DNA from 3 places in the Pseudomonas sp. T1.Ur genome. Region 2 is predicted to be linked to each of the others. Evidence: predicted binding sites of a transcription regulator. Region 2 holds the regulator's gene; each other region holds the start of a gene.

Region 1 (3,928 bases), 4.8 Mb from region 2:
AACTGAGGTAGCCGGGCAGGGCGAACGGCAGCGCCAGCAGGAACTGTCCGGCGGACAACACATTGGTTTCGGTCTGGCCGAACATCAGCAGCACCGGCTTGAGGTTCCATAGCAGCAGGCCCGCCATCAGTGCCATCAGCCAGGCCAACCACAAACCGGCCTGGGTCAGCCGGGTGGCGCCTTCGATGTCGCCCGCGCCCTGGCGGATCGCGACCAGGGTGCCCACCGCCGCGATCACGCCGATGCAGAAAATCGAGACGAATGAATAAGTCGCGGCCCCGAGTCCCCCGCCGGCGAGGGCTTCAGGGCTCAGGCGTGCCATCATCACGGTGTCGGTGAGGACCATCAGCATGTGCGCCAACTGCGAAGCTATCAACGGCCCCGCCAGCCGCAGGATGGCCCAGAGTTCGGTACGCGCTGGATGCTGCATGATCATCACGCTCCATGTTCAACAAGGCAGTAAAGCGTTGATTCTCGGCGCTCGCCGTGGTTTGCACAAAAGGATAAATACGATTGCTGGCATGATTAAAACTCATGCTGGAGCGATCTTCTGATAGGGTTTCGTACATCGCTATAGGAGCTTTCCCGATGTCTCGTCGTCTTCCTCCTCTTTATGCATTGCGGGCATTCGAAGCGGCGGCGCGATACAGCTCGTTTACCCGGGCCGCCGAAGAGCTGTCGATTACCCAGAGTGCGGTGAGCCGACACATCCGCACGCTCGAAGATCATTTTGCCTGCCGGCTGTTCCAGCGCAGCGGCCGCAACCTGCAGTTGACCGAAGCGGCGCGCCTGCTGCTGCCGGGCGTGCGGGAAGGCTTCATGGCCCTTGAGCGGGCTTGTCATACGTTGCACGGTGATGACGGCATCTTGCGCATGAAGGCGCCATCGACCCTGACCATGCGCTGGCTGCTGGCACGGTTGAGTCGTTTCCGGCATCTGCAGCCTGGCAACGAGGTGCAATTGACCAGTGCCTGGATGGACATCGACTCGGTGGATTTCAACACCGAACCCTTCGATTGCGCGGTACTGCTGGGTAACGGGCACTTCCCTGGGGATTGGGAGGCCAGTTTGTTGTTCCCCGAGGAATTGATCCCGGTGGGCGCACCGAACCTCTTGAACGATCAGCCTTGGGACGTGGCGCGCCTGGCCAGCGCGGAACTGCTGCACCCCACGCCAGATCGCCGGGACTGGCGCAATTGGTTGCAGCGCATGGGCCTGGCCGACAAGGTCTCGCTCAAGGGCGGCCAGGTCTTCGACACGTTGGAACTGGGCATGATCGCGGCGGCCCGTGGTTATGGCGTGTCCATGGGCGACCTGTTGATGGTGGCCGAAGACGTCGCCCAGGGGCGCTTGAGCCTGCCATGGCCGACGGCGGTCGCCAGCGGCGAGCACTACTATCTGGTCTGGCCGAAAACCCGGTCGGGCGGTGAACGCTTGCGTCGGCTCAGCGATTTTCTCCAGGGCGAGGTCAAGGCCATGCAGCTACCCGACGTGGAGCGCCTGGGCTGAATCGTTGAAGCCTTGGCGCCGGTTGTTTGGCATTTATCCTTCCGGATCGCTCAAGTATTAGGGTTTGCTGCCGAATCCGTGGACATAGAACCTTCGTTCAGAAAGGGCCAATTCATACCTTAACGAATAAGATGCCGAGCGTGCGACGTGATCAGGACGATCCGGTCTCTCGGCCAGGAGCCGTCATGTCTCAACCCCGTGCCCGGATCGCCTCACAGCTTGGCCTTGCCCTAGCCGTGATATTGGCGGTCGTGATTTCCGGCAGTACCGTCTTCGCCTTGCGTTCGCTGGACGCCGCCAACCTTTCGACCCGTGAAGAGCATCTGGCCAGCGAAGCGCGCCTGATGGCCGACCAGCTCAATACATTCCACGGCACCTTGCGCGAGAGCACGCAGCGGTTGGCCGGTCTGTTCGAAAAGCGCTTCAGCGCGGGCTTGAGCGTACATGCGGACCAACCCGTGACGGTGGCGGGCGTGCAGACGCCGGGCTTGAGCCTGGGCGGCGAAGTGTTGAACAACAACTTCAAGGAAGTGGACGACTTCAAGACGATGACCGCCGGGGTGGCCACGGTGTTCGTGCGCAGCGGCGACGACTTCATCCGCGTCAGCACGTCGTTGACCAAGCAGGACGGCACGCGCGCGATCGGCACCGTGCTTGACCGCGCCGGCCCGGCTTATGGCCCGGTCATGGCGGGCCAGAGCTACATCGGCCGTGCCTTGCTGTTCGGACGCTACTACATGTCGCAATACACGCCCGTGCGCGACAGCAGCGGCAAGATCATTGCCGTGTTGTACGTAGGCTTCGACTACACCGACGCGCAAAACGCCCAGTTCGAAAACCTCAAGCGCTTCCGTATCGGCCAGACCGGTTCCCTGGCGTTGCTGGACGAGCAAAGCAAATGGCTGGTGCCGCCAGCGGGCGTGCAGGCGCTGGACAAGGCCACCGCGACCATCACCCATTTGGTCAAGAAACCAGGCAAAGGCGCGTTCTGGGAAGACACCGCAGAAGATTTCTACAGCGTTGCCGTGCCGTTTGAAGGTGGGCCGTGGGCGGTCGTGGCGAGCATGCCGAAAGCCGAGATTCGCGCCGTGACCTGGAGCGTCGGTACGCAACTGGCAATTGGCAGCTTGCTGGCGATGTTGTTGGCGGTCGGCTCGGCGATGTGGTTGTTGCGCAGCAAACTGGCGCCGCTCGGGGATCTGGTGCGCCAGGCCGAAGCGCTGGGAGCCGGCGACTTGAGCGTGCGCCTGAACGTGTCGAGCCATGATGAAATCGGCCAACTGGCCCGTGCCTTCAACCAGATGAGCCAGGCCTTGTCGACCATGGTCGAGCACATCCGCAAAGCGTCGCAGGAGGTCAACAGCCGTGCCCAAGCGTTGTCGGGCTTGTCCAGCGGCGCTTATGAGGGAATGGAGCAGCAGTCCGGTGAAATCACCAGCATGGCAGGCGCCGTTGAAGAGTTCAGCGCCACGTCCCTGAACATTGCCGACAACATGGGCAATACCCAGCGCCTGGCCCAGGAAAACGCCCAGCAAACCAAGATCGGCCGCACGTCGATGGACGAGGCCTCATCGTCCCTGGAACAGATCGCCGGCGCGCTGAACAGCACGGCCACGGTCATCAACACCCTGGGCCAGCGTTCCCAGGAAATCGGCGGCATCGTTGGCGTCATCACCTCCATCGCCGAGCAGACCAACCTGTTGGCCCTGAACGCCGCCATCGAAGCCGCCCGCGCGGGTGAGCAGGGCCGTGGTTTCGCCGTGGTGGCCGATGAAGTGCGCAGCCTGGCCTCCCGTACTCGGCAGGCGACCGATGAAATTTCCGGGATGATCCAGAGCATCCAGCAGGAAACCGGCAACGCCATCAGCACCATGGAACAAGGCAACCTGTTGATGCAGGAAGGTCTGTCGCGCAACGCCAATGTCGCCTCGGCCCTGGCGCGTATCGATGAGCAAAGCCGCTCCGCCGGCCAGCAATTCGCGGCAATCACCACCGCCACCCAAGAACAGAGCAGCACCGCGACCCTGCTCAGCAGCAACCTGCAAAGCATTGCCATGGCCAACACCGAACAAAGGGAAGTGGTCTCGAACCTGGCGATCACTGCCAAGGAACTGGAAAAACTGGCGCAGGACCTGCGCAAAGAGGTTGATCGGTTCCGCTGAAGCGTCCCGTCACGGGCGAGCTGACCCGAGCCCCGTGGCGAGGAAGCTTGCTCCGCTGGCTGGTGGTAGGCGCTGCCGAAGGCTCGGGCCGCGTTCGGACGATCTTTGATCTTGACTACGGGCCCTGGAAAGATCGCAGCCTCGCTTCGCTCGGCAGCTCCTACAGTGCAGGCCAGCGGGAGCAAGCGCCCTCGCCACATGTTCTGGCTCACCCCTACTTGAACCTCATGCTTGTTCTTTTACAGAGAATTGCTGTT
Region 2 (3,928 bases):
CTGACGGCTGCGCTGGATTACAAATTGTCGGCGCTGGCCCCGCGCGTTCCGAACATGGAACTCGAGGATGAGCTGCGCAAGACCCAGTCGCGCATCGCCAGCGCCCAGGCCGAATTGAGCCTGCGCAGCAGCGAAGGCGCGGCGAGCGCGGGCACCAATCGTCAATTGTTCGCCGGCCAGCCACTGACTGCAGGCCTGCCGCTGACCGCCGCCGAACCGCTGGTCGAGGCCACGCCGGCCGAGCCGCGTCGTCCGGAGCCAGCACCCGCCGCGCCTGCCCGGGGTGTCGACCCGCGCGCCCTCGACTCGATGCGCTTCGAACTCAACAGCCTGCGCGAGCTGATGGAAGTCCAGCTCGGTTCGCTGGCCTGGAACCAACTGCAAGGCAGCCGTCCAGCCCAGGCCAACCTGTGGCGTCGCCTGCAACGCATTGGTCTGTCCGGCCCATTGGCGCGCGATCTGCTGGCGCTGATCAATGGCATCGACGAGCCTCGCCAGGCCTGGCGCATGCTGCTGGCGCACCTGGCGCGGATGATCGCCACGCCGGAAGTCGAGCCATTGGAAGAGGGCGGTGTCATTGCCATGGTCGGCCCGGCCGGCATGGGCAAGACCACCACCCTGGCCAAGCTCGCGGCCCGTTATGTCCTCAAGTACGGCGCCCAGAGTATCGCCCTGGTGAGCATGGACAGTTTCCGCATCGGCGCCCAGGAACAACTCAAGACCCTGGGGCGGATCCTCAATGTGTCGGTGACCCATGTGGATCCGGGCCAGTCCCTGGCCCAGGCGCTGGAACCGTTGATGCGCAAGCGCGTCGTGCTGATCGACACCGCTGGCCTGCAAGCCAGCGATCCGGCCCTGCGCATGCAGCTGGAAAGCCTGGCCGGACGTGGCATCAAGTCAAAAAATTATCTCGTGTTGGCAACCACCAGCCAGAAACAGGTTCTAACCGCCGCATACCACAGCTACAAACGCTGCGGGCTGGCCGGCTGCATCCTGACTAAGCTGGACGAAACGGCAAGCCTGGGCGAGGTGTTGAGCCTGGCGATCGGTCATGAACTACCGGTGGCCTACCTGACCGACGGGCCGCGGATCCCGGATGATTTGCATCTGCCGCGCCGTCATCAATTGGTCAGTCGTGCCGTGAGTGTGCAAATGCAGGAAGAACCCAGCGAAGAAGCCATGGCTGATATGTTCGCTGATATCTACCACAGTCCGACCAAGCAGGTTGGCTGAGGTATTCATGAATATTTTTTGTACCTACATCGATGGTCTGCCATGCATTGTTCCATATGTGAACGCGCAGCCAGTAATGTGGCCTCCGTCTAAGTAAGACAAGGTAAAGAACGAACATGGGCAGCATGCATCCCGTACAGGTGATCGCGGTGACCGGCGGCAAAGGTGGCGTCGGCAAGACTAACGTGTCAGTGAACTTGTCCCTGGCCCTGGCAGAGCTAGGCCGACGGGTCATGTTGCTGGACGCCGACCTGGGCCTGGCGAACGTCGACGTGCTGCTGGGGCTGACACCCAAGCGCACCCTGGCGGACGTGATCGAAGGCCGCTGCGAACTGCGCGACGTGCTCCTGCAGGGGCCCGGCGGGATTCGCATCGTGCCGGCCGCTTCCGGCACCCAGAGCATGGTGCACCTGACCCCGGCGCAGCACGCTGGCCTGATCCAGGCTTTCAGCGACATCGGCGATAACCTCGATGTGCTGGTGATCGACACGGCTGCCGGCATCGGTGACTCGGTGGTCAGTTTTGTCCGCGCCGCCCAGGAAGTCCTGCTGGTGGTCTGCGACGAACCGACGTCCATCACCGATGCCTACGCCCTGATCAAACTGCTTAACCGCGACTATGGCATGAACCGGTTCCGCGTCCTGGCCAACATGGCCCAGAGCCCGCAGGAAGGACGCAACCTGTTCGCCAAGTTGACAAAGGTCACGGATCGCTTCCTGGACGTCGCCCTACAATACGTCGGCGCAGTGCCTTACGACGAAAGCGTACGCAAGGCGGTCCAGAAGCAACGTGCCGTATATGAAGCCTTTCCACGTTCCAAATGCGCGCTGGCGTTCAAGGCGATCGCCCAGAAGGTCGATACCTGGCCACTGCCGGCCAACCCACGCGGGCATCTGGAATTTTTCGTCGAGCGTCTTGTGCAACAAACAGCAGGGCCCGTGTTATGACAGCCAGCGGTTACAACCATCTCTACAAAAAATCGGCACGGGACGCCCAATACGAATTGATCGAGCGTTACGCGCCATTGGTCAAGCGCATCGCCTATCACTTGCTGGCACGCTTGCCAGCCAGCGTCCAGGTCGAAGACCTGATCCAGGCAGGCATGATTGGCCTGCTGGAAGTGGCGAACAAATACGACGCGAGCAAAGGCGCCAGTTTCGAGACGTATGCCGGTATCCGCATTCGCGGCGCCATGCTCGATGAAGTCCGCAAGGGCGACTGGGCGCCGCGCTCGGTGCACCGCAATACCCGTATGGTCAGTGACGCGATTCGCGCGATTGAAGCTAAAACCGGGCGTGACGCTAAAGATCATGAGGTTGCGGCCGAACTCCAATTGAGTCTCGACGATTATTACGGGATTTTGAACGATACCTTGGGCAGTCGCCTGTTCAGTTTCGACGACCTGTTGCAGGACGGCGAACACGAGGGGCTGCATGAGGATGGCGCAAGTGCTCACATGGAGCCATCGCGCGACCTGGAAGATGAACGCTTCCAGAGTGCGTTGGCCGAAGCGATTGCCAATTTGCCGGAGCGTGAGCGACTGGTCTTGGCGCTGTACTACGACGAAGAGCTGAACCTCAAGGAAATCGGTGAGGTCCTGGGAGTCAGCGAATCGCGGGTCAGCCAGTTACACAGCCAGTGCGCGGCCCGTTTACGGGGGCGTTTGGGGGAGTGGCGAGCACGCTGACAGGCGGTGCGGAGATGCTGCGAGCGGGGCAGGCATGGCAAATGCCACGCCAGTCTCCATCCGTTGTGCTCCAGACCGTTGTCGAGTGTTGTGCCGGATTGATTGAAATGGCGCGTTCAGGTGCTGGGCGCGTTTAAGACTGCTTGGAGGTCGAATTGGACAAGAACATGAAAATCCTCATCGTTGATGACTTCTCAACGATGCGGCGGATCATAAAAAACCTGTTGCGTGACCTTGGGTTCACCAACACGGTCGAGGCCGACGATGGCACTACTGCCATTCCGGTTCTCAACAGCGGGAGCATCGACTTTCTGGTGACTGACTGGAACATGCCTGGCATGACCGGTATCGACTTGCTGCGCCATGTGCGCGCCGACGAAAAACTCAAGCATCTCCCGGTGCTGATGGTCACTGCCGAAGCCAAGCGCGAGCAGATCATCGAAGCGGCCCAGGCCGGTGTAAACGGCTATGTGGTCAAACCCTTCACGGCCCAGGCGTTGAAAGAGAAGATCGAAAAAATCTTCGAACGCATCGGTTAACGGCGCCACGGGGGAGCTATGGACAACGAATCTTCAATGGGCGATTTCGAATCGACCCTGAAAAAACATGCCCGCGAACTGGTCGACAGCCTTGAAAAGGGCCGCTTCGGCGATGCGGTTCAAATGATTCATGAGCTCAACCAGACCCGGGATCGTGGTCTGTACCAGGAAGTCGGCAAGCTCACCCGTGAACTGCACAGCGCGATCGTCAATTTCCAGATCGATCCGAACATGCCGCAGGCCGAGGAAGTCTCGCAGATTACCGACGCGACCGAGCGCCTTGGCTATGTGGTCAAGCTGACCGAAGCCGCGGCCAACCGCACCATGGACCTGGTGGAAAGCGCAACGCCCCTGGTCAACGGCCTGAGCGAGGAAGCCCAGGCGTTGAGCACCGATTGGGGACGGTTCATGCGTCGCGAAGTCGGCGCCGAGGAATTTCGGGAGCTGGCCCGGCGGGTCGACGGTTTCC
Region 3 (3,928 bases), 3.9 Mb from region 2:
TTCTCGCCAGAATATTCCAACGGGCCGCGGGCGTCCCAGATCGCCAGGTCGCTGGCGCCGAGACGGCTTTGCAGGTACTCGCGAGTGGCGGTGGGTTCTTCGTGCAGCACCAGGCTGACAGGACCCCCGACCGGCGCCGGGACCTCGGTCGACACTGGCAGGCCGAGGTCCAGCCAGGACAGCAGGCCACCGTCGAGATAGTGATAATTCGAATGCCCGATCACATCGAGCAACCAGATAAAACGCCCGGCCCAGCCGCCGCCTTCGTCGTCATACACCACGTAGACCGCGCCGGGGTCATGCCCGAGTTCGCCGAACAGCGCTTCCAGGTCGGCCTTTGCCGGCAACAGGCCCGGCGCCGGGGGCTGGCCCAGTTGCGTGCGTTTCGGATCGACGAAGCGTGCGCCGGGAATATGACCGCTGCTGTAGCGCGCGGCGCTGGTCAGGTCCACCAGAATCAGGTTGGGCGCAGCGAGGCGCGGCAAGAGCTCGTTCGGCTCGATTACCAGATGCAAGCCAGAGAAGTCAGGCATGTGAGGTCTCCTGGGGGCGCAAAGGGAAAGGATTGTAGCAAGTTCAGCGGCCGCGGTTGGTAAAGGTGTGCAGGGCCCTTTCGATGCATTGCACGGTTTTGCCGAAGGCCTGCACGGTCACGTCCGAGAACGGCCCGCCGCCCTGGTCCACGACCACCAACATGATCACCCGCCCATTGCAGGTCAGTGAGCGCAACAGCAGGTGCTCGCCCCGGAACAAGGCGCGCAGGCCCGGAGGCAGCAAGGCGGAAAATTGGGCGTTGTTCTCGGGGTTCAGGCGAACCTGGGCTTGCTGGGCCAACAAGCGCTGCAAGACTTTGCTTTGGCTGATGGAAAAGCTCATCGCCGCCGCTTCCTTGGGCAGGCCGGCAGTCTGATGCACGCGTACGCTGGTCTGGCTGCGGTCGGCCATCAAAATCATCACCCGGCGCATGCCGCACGCCACCAACGCATTTCGGGCCGAGGTGGTCAGGTGCATGGCGTTGCTGAACGGGCTCGGCTCCACCAGCAGCTCGGCGCATTGCTTGCGCCATTGGCTCAGGTCCTGTGCGCTGGGCGGCGCGGCTGGCAACAAGCCAGGGTGAACACGGCGGCTGCCCCAGGGCCAGATCAACGCCACGGCCGGGTGCCAGAGGTCCGGCATGGCGTGATGGCGGGCACTGGTGGCGGCTTGCTGGTGGAGCTGCTGCTGGAGTTCGTCCATCGGCATCTGCAGATACAGGCTCGTGAGGTATTGCCAGCGAGCGCAGTGCGGACTGTCCCAGGCTTGTTGCGCCGACAGTGCCAGGCCGTTGGCCAGCAGCACGGTGTTGGCTGGCTGGTTGAGCCAGCGGCGCAGGGTCGGATCGTCGTCCAGGCGATTCTGCTGGCGCAGCGGATGCTCACTGTCCCGGGCAATGCGCAGGACCTTGACCAGTTCGCGGCGCTCGTTGAGCAACAGCCGATAGCCTTGCATGACCCAGACCGGCAGGCGCCACGCTTCGACCAGCGCGAGGCAGATCTTCAGCAGGCTGACGCCGAACAGTTCGCGCTCCACGGTGCTGGCAGGCTGGCCTTTATGAACGACCCGCAACTCCCATTCCCCGAGCAGTCGCGGATGAGTCAGGGCCAGTGGCCAGAGCGGTGAAAGAAACAGCAGGCTGCCCCAGTGGATGTCCTGCCACAGCCGCGCCAGGCGGCTGGAAAAAAAGCCATTGGCCTGTTGGGTGGCGTGCTGGCTGATCAATTGCAGTTGGCGCAGGGCGACCGGTATCTGGTGCTCCGGCAACGACGGCAGGCGGGCGAGCAGCTCTTCGGTGCGCTTGAGGCCGAGGCGGTTGATCGCCACTTCGAGATTTTCCGCCGGTTCCGCCAGGGTGCCATGGGTGTGATGGTTGGCTTCGCGGATCACGCTCAGGGCCAGGGCAGGGCTGTCCTGCATAAGCTCGGCGATCTCACGCAACGAGCGTCGACTGTCGGCAATGGCCTTGCAGACCAGGTCGTGACTGGCCTGGGGCACCGGCAAATGAACGCCCTGGAGCAGCTTCAGCCAGCCTTCGAGCGTGGTCGGTCTTGGGGTCGGAACGTTCGTTTCGTTAGCCATGGTTGGACGTGATCATCGCATGGGGTATCTGCGCCCGGAGCGGGGCAAAATTGGCTTTTCGCCGGAACTGGCTATAGTCTGGCGCAGTTTTGCCGATAAGTAGAAGAAGAGATTTTTCAGCTTCCGAATATGACCTTGAACCCGACTTAAATAAGTACTTTCTATCTATGGCTAAAATTATCGGCATCATTGTCGTGTTCGCGAGCGTGCTCGGCGGATACGTGCTTTCCCATGGCAAGATCGCAGCCCTGATCCAGCCTTTCGAGGTGATGATCATCGGCGGTGCGGCCCTCGGCGCATTCTTGCAGGCCAACCCCGGCTACATGACGATGCATGTGCTCAAGAAATCCCTGGGCATGTTCAGTTCGCGCTTCAGCCACACCTTCTACCTGGAAGTGTTGGGGCTGATCTACGAGATCCTCAACAAGAGCCGCCGCGAAGGCATGATGGCGATCGAGGGCGACATCGAAGACGCCGCCGCCAGCCCGATTTTCGCCAAGTACCCCGCCGTACTGAAGGACGCCCGCATGACGGCGTTCATCTGCGATTACCTGCGCATCATGTCGTCCGGCAACATGGCGCCCCATGAACTCGAAGGCCTGTTCGACATGGAGCTGTACAGCCTCAAGGAAGACCTGGAGCACCCCTCCCACGCGGTGACCGGCATCGCCGACGCCATGCCCGGCTTCGGTATTGTCGCGGCGGTACTCGGGATCGTGGTGACCATGGCGTCCCTGGGCGATGGCGACCAGAAATCCATCGGCCTGCACGTCGGTGCGGCATTGGTGGGTACCTTCTTCGGTATCTTGGCGGCGTACGGTTTCTTCGGTCCGCTGGCCCATTCCCTGGCCCATGACGCCAAGGAAGAGCTCAATGTGTACGAGGCCATCAAGGCCTCGCTCGTGGCCTCGGCCTCGGGCATGCCGCCATCCCTGGCGGTGGAGTTCGGTCGCAAGGTCCTGTACCCGGCGCACCGTCCGAGCTTCGCCGAGTTGGAACAAGCGGTTCGCGGTCGCTAAGCCATGGAAAACAATCAGCCGATCATTGTAAAGCGCGTCAAGCGCATCGCCGCGGGGCATCACGGGGGCGCCTGGAAAATCGCCTTCGCCGACTTCGCGACGGCGATGATGGCGTTCTTCCTGGTGTTGTGGCTGCTGTCCACCGCGACGCCGGAACAGAAGATCGCCATCGCCGGTTACTTCAAGGACCCCGTCGGTTTTTCCGAAAGCGGCACGCCCTACATCATCGACTTGGGCGGCTCGCCGACCCTGGCGCCGGACACGACCCTGAACCCGGAGGTGAAGTCGCAACCCCAGCCTGACAAGGTGACGGTGGACTCCGAGCAGGTCGAGGGCATGGCCGAGCAGGTCGAGCGCGAGCGCCTGGAACTGCTCCTGCAGGAATTGCAGAACAAGGTCGAAGAGAACCCGCAACTGCAGAAATTCAAGGACCAGATCCTGTTCGAAATCACGCCTAACGGCTTGCGCATCCAGATCATGGATGCCGAGAACCGGCCGATGTTCGACTCTGGCAGCGCGCGCCTGAAGCCGTATTTCGAAGACATCCTGCTGGCCATGGCCGACACCATCAAGGCGGTGCCGAACAAGATCAGCATCAGTGGTCACACCGATGCCAAGCCTTACATCGGCAAGGGCGACTTCGGTAACTGGGAGTTGTCGGCCAACCGTGCCAACGCGGCGCGTCGGGCCCTGGTGGCGGGCAGTTATCCGGATGAGCAAGTGGCTCGGGTGGTGGGTTATGCATCTTCGGCGCTGTTCGACCGCAAGGACCCGTTCAACCCGGTCAACCGGCG

Evidence for each region. Region 2 encodes FliA, which starts transcription of late flagellar genes. Its sites were predicted from a motif close to CTAAAGTTTNNNNNNNNNNNGCCGNTAA; they were not measured.
Region 1: M8Q45_RS25835 (methyl-accepting chemotaxis protein) is a predicted target of FliA. The motif match lies at 1,559-1,586, and genes of this name have one in related genera.
Region 3: motA (flagellar motor stator protein MotA) is a predicted target of FliA. The motif match lies at 2,187-2,214, and genes of this name have one in related genera.

The regions. Positions count from the first base shown of each region.
Region 1 is NZ_JAMGSN010000001.1:5,850,973-5,854,900, forward strand. Features, by position in the region: gene M8Q45_RS25825 (NorM family multidrug efflux MATE transporter) at 1-430, opposite strand, end outside; gene M8Q45_RS28450 (hypothetical protein) at 429-554, shown strand; gene M8Q45_RS25830 (LysR substrate-binding domain-containing protein) at 589-1,509, shown strand; gene M8Q45_RS25835 (methyl-accepting chemotaxis protein) at 1,695-3,671, shown strand.
Region 2 is NZ_JAMGSN010000001.1:1,083,961-1,087,888, forward strand. Features, by position in the region: gene flhF (flagellar biosynthesis GTPase FlhF) at 1-1,233, shown strand, start outside; gene fleN (flagellar synthesis regulator FleN) at 1,350-2,180, shown strand; gene fliA (RNA polymerase sigma factor FliA) at 2,177-2,920, shown strand; gene M8Q45_RS05070 (chemotaxis response regulator CheY) at 3,088-3,459, shown strand; gene M8Q45_RS05075 (protein phosphatase CheZ) at 3,478-3,928, shown strand, end outside.
Region 3 is NZ_JAMGSN010000001.1:4,965,386-4,969,313, reverse strand. Features, by position in the region: gene M8Q45_RS21980 (rhodanese-like domain-containing protein) at 1-533, opposite strand, end outside; gene M8Q45_RS21975 (HDOD domain-containing protein) at 577-2,115, opposite strand; gene motA (flagellar motor stator protein MotA) at 2,283-3,134, shown strand; gene motB (flagellar motor protein MotB) at 3,138-3,928, shown strand, end outside.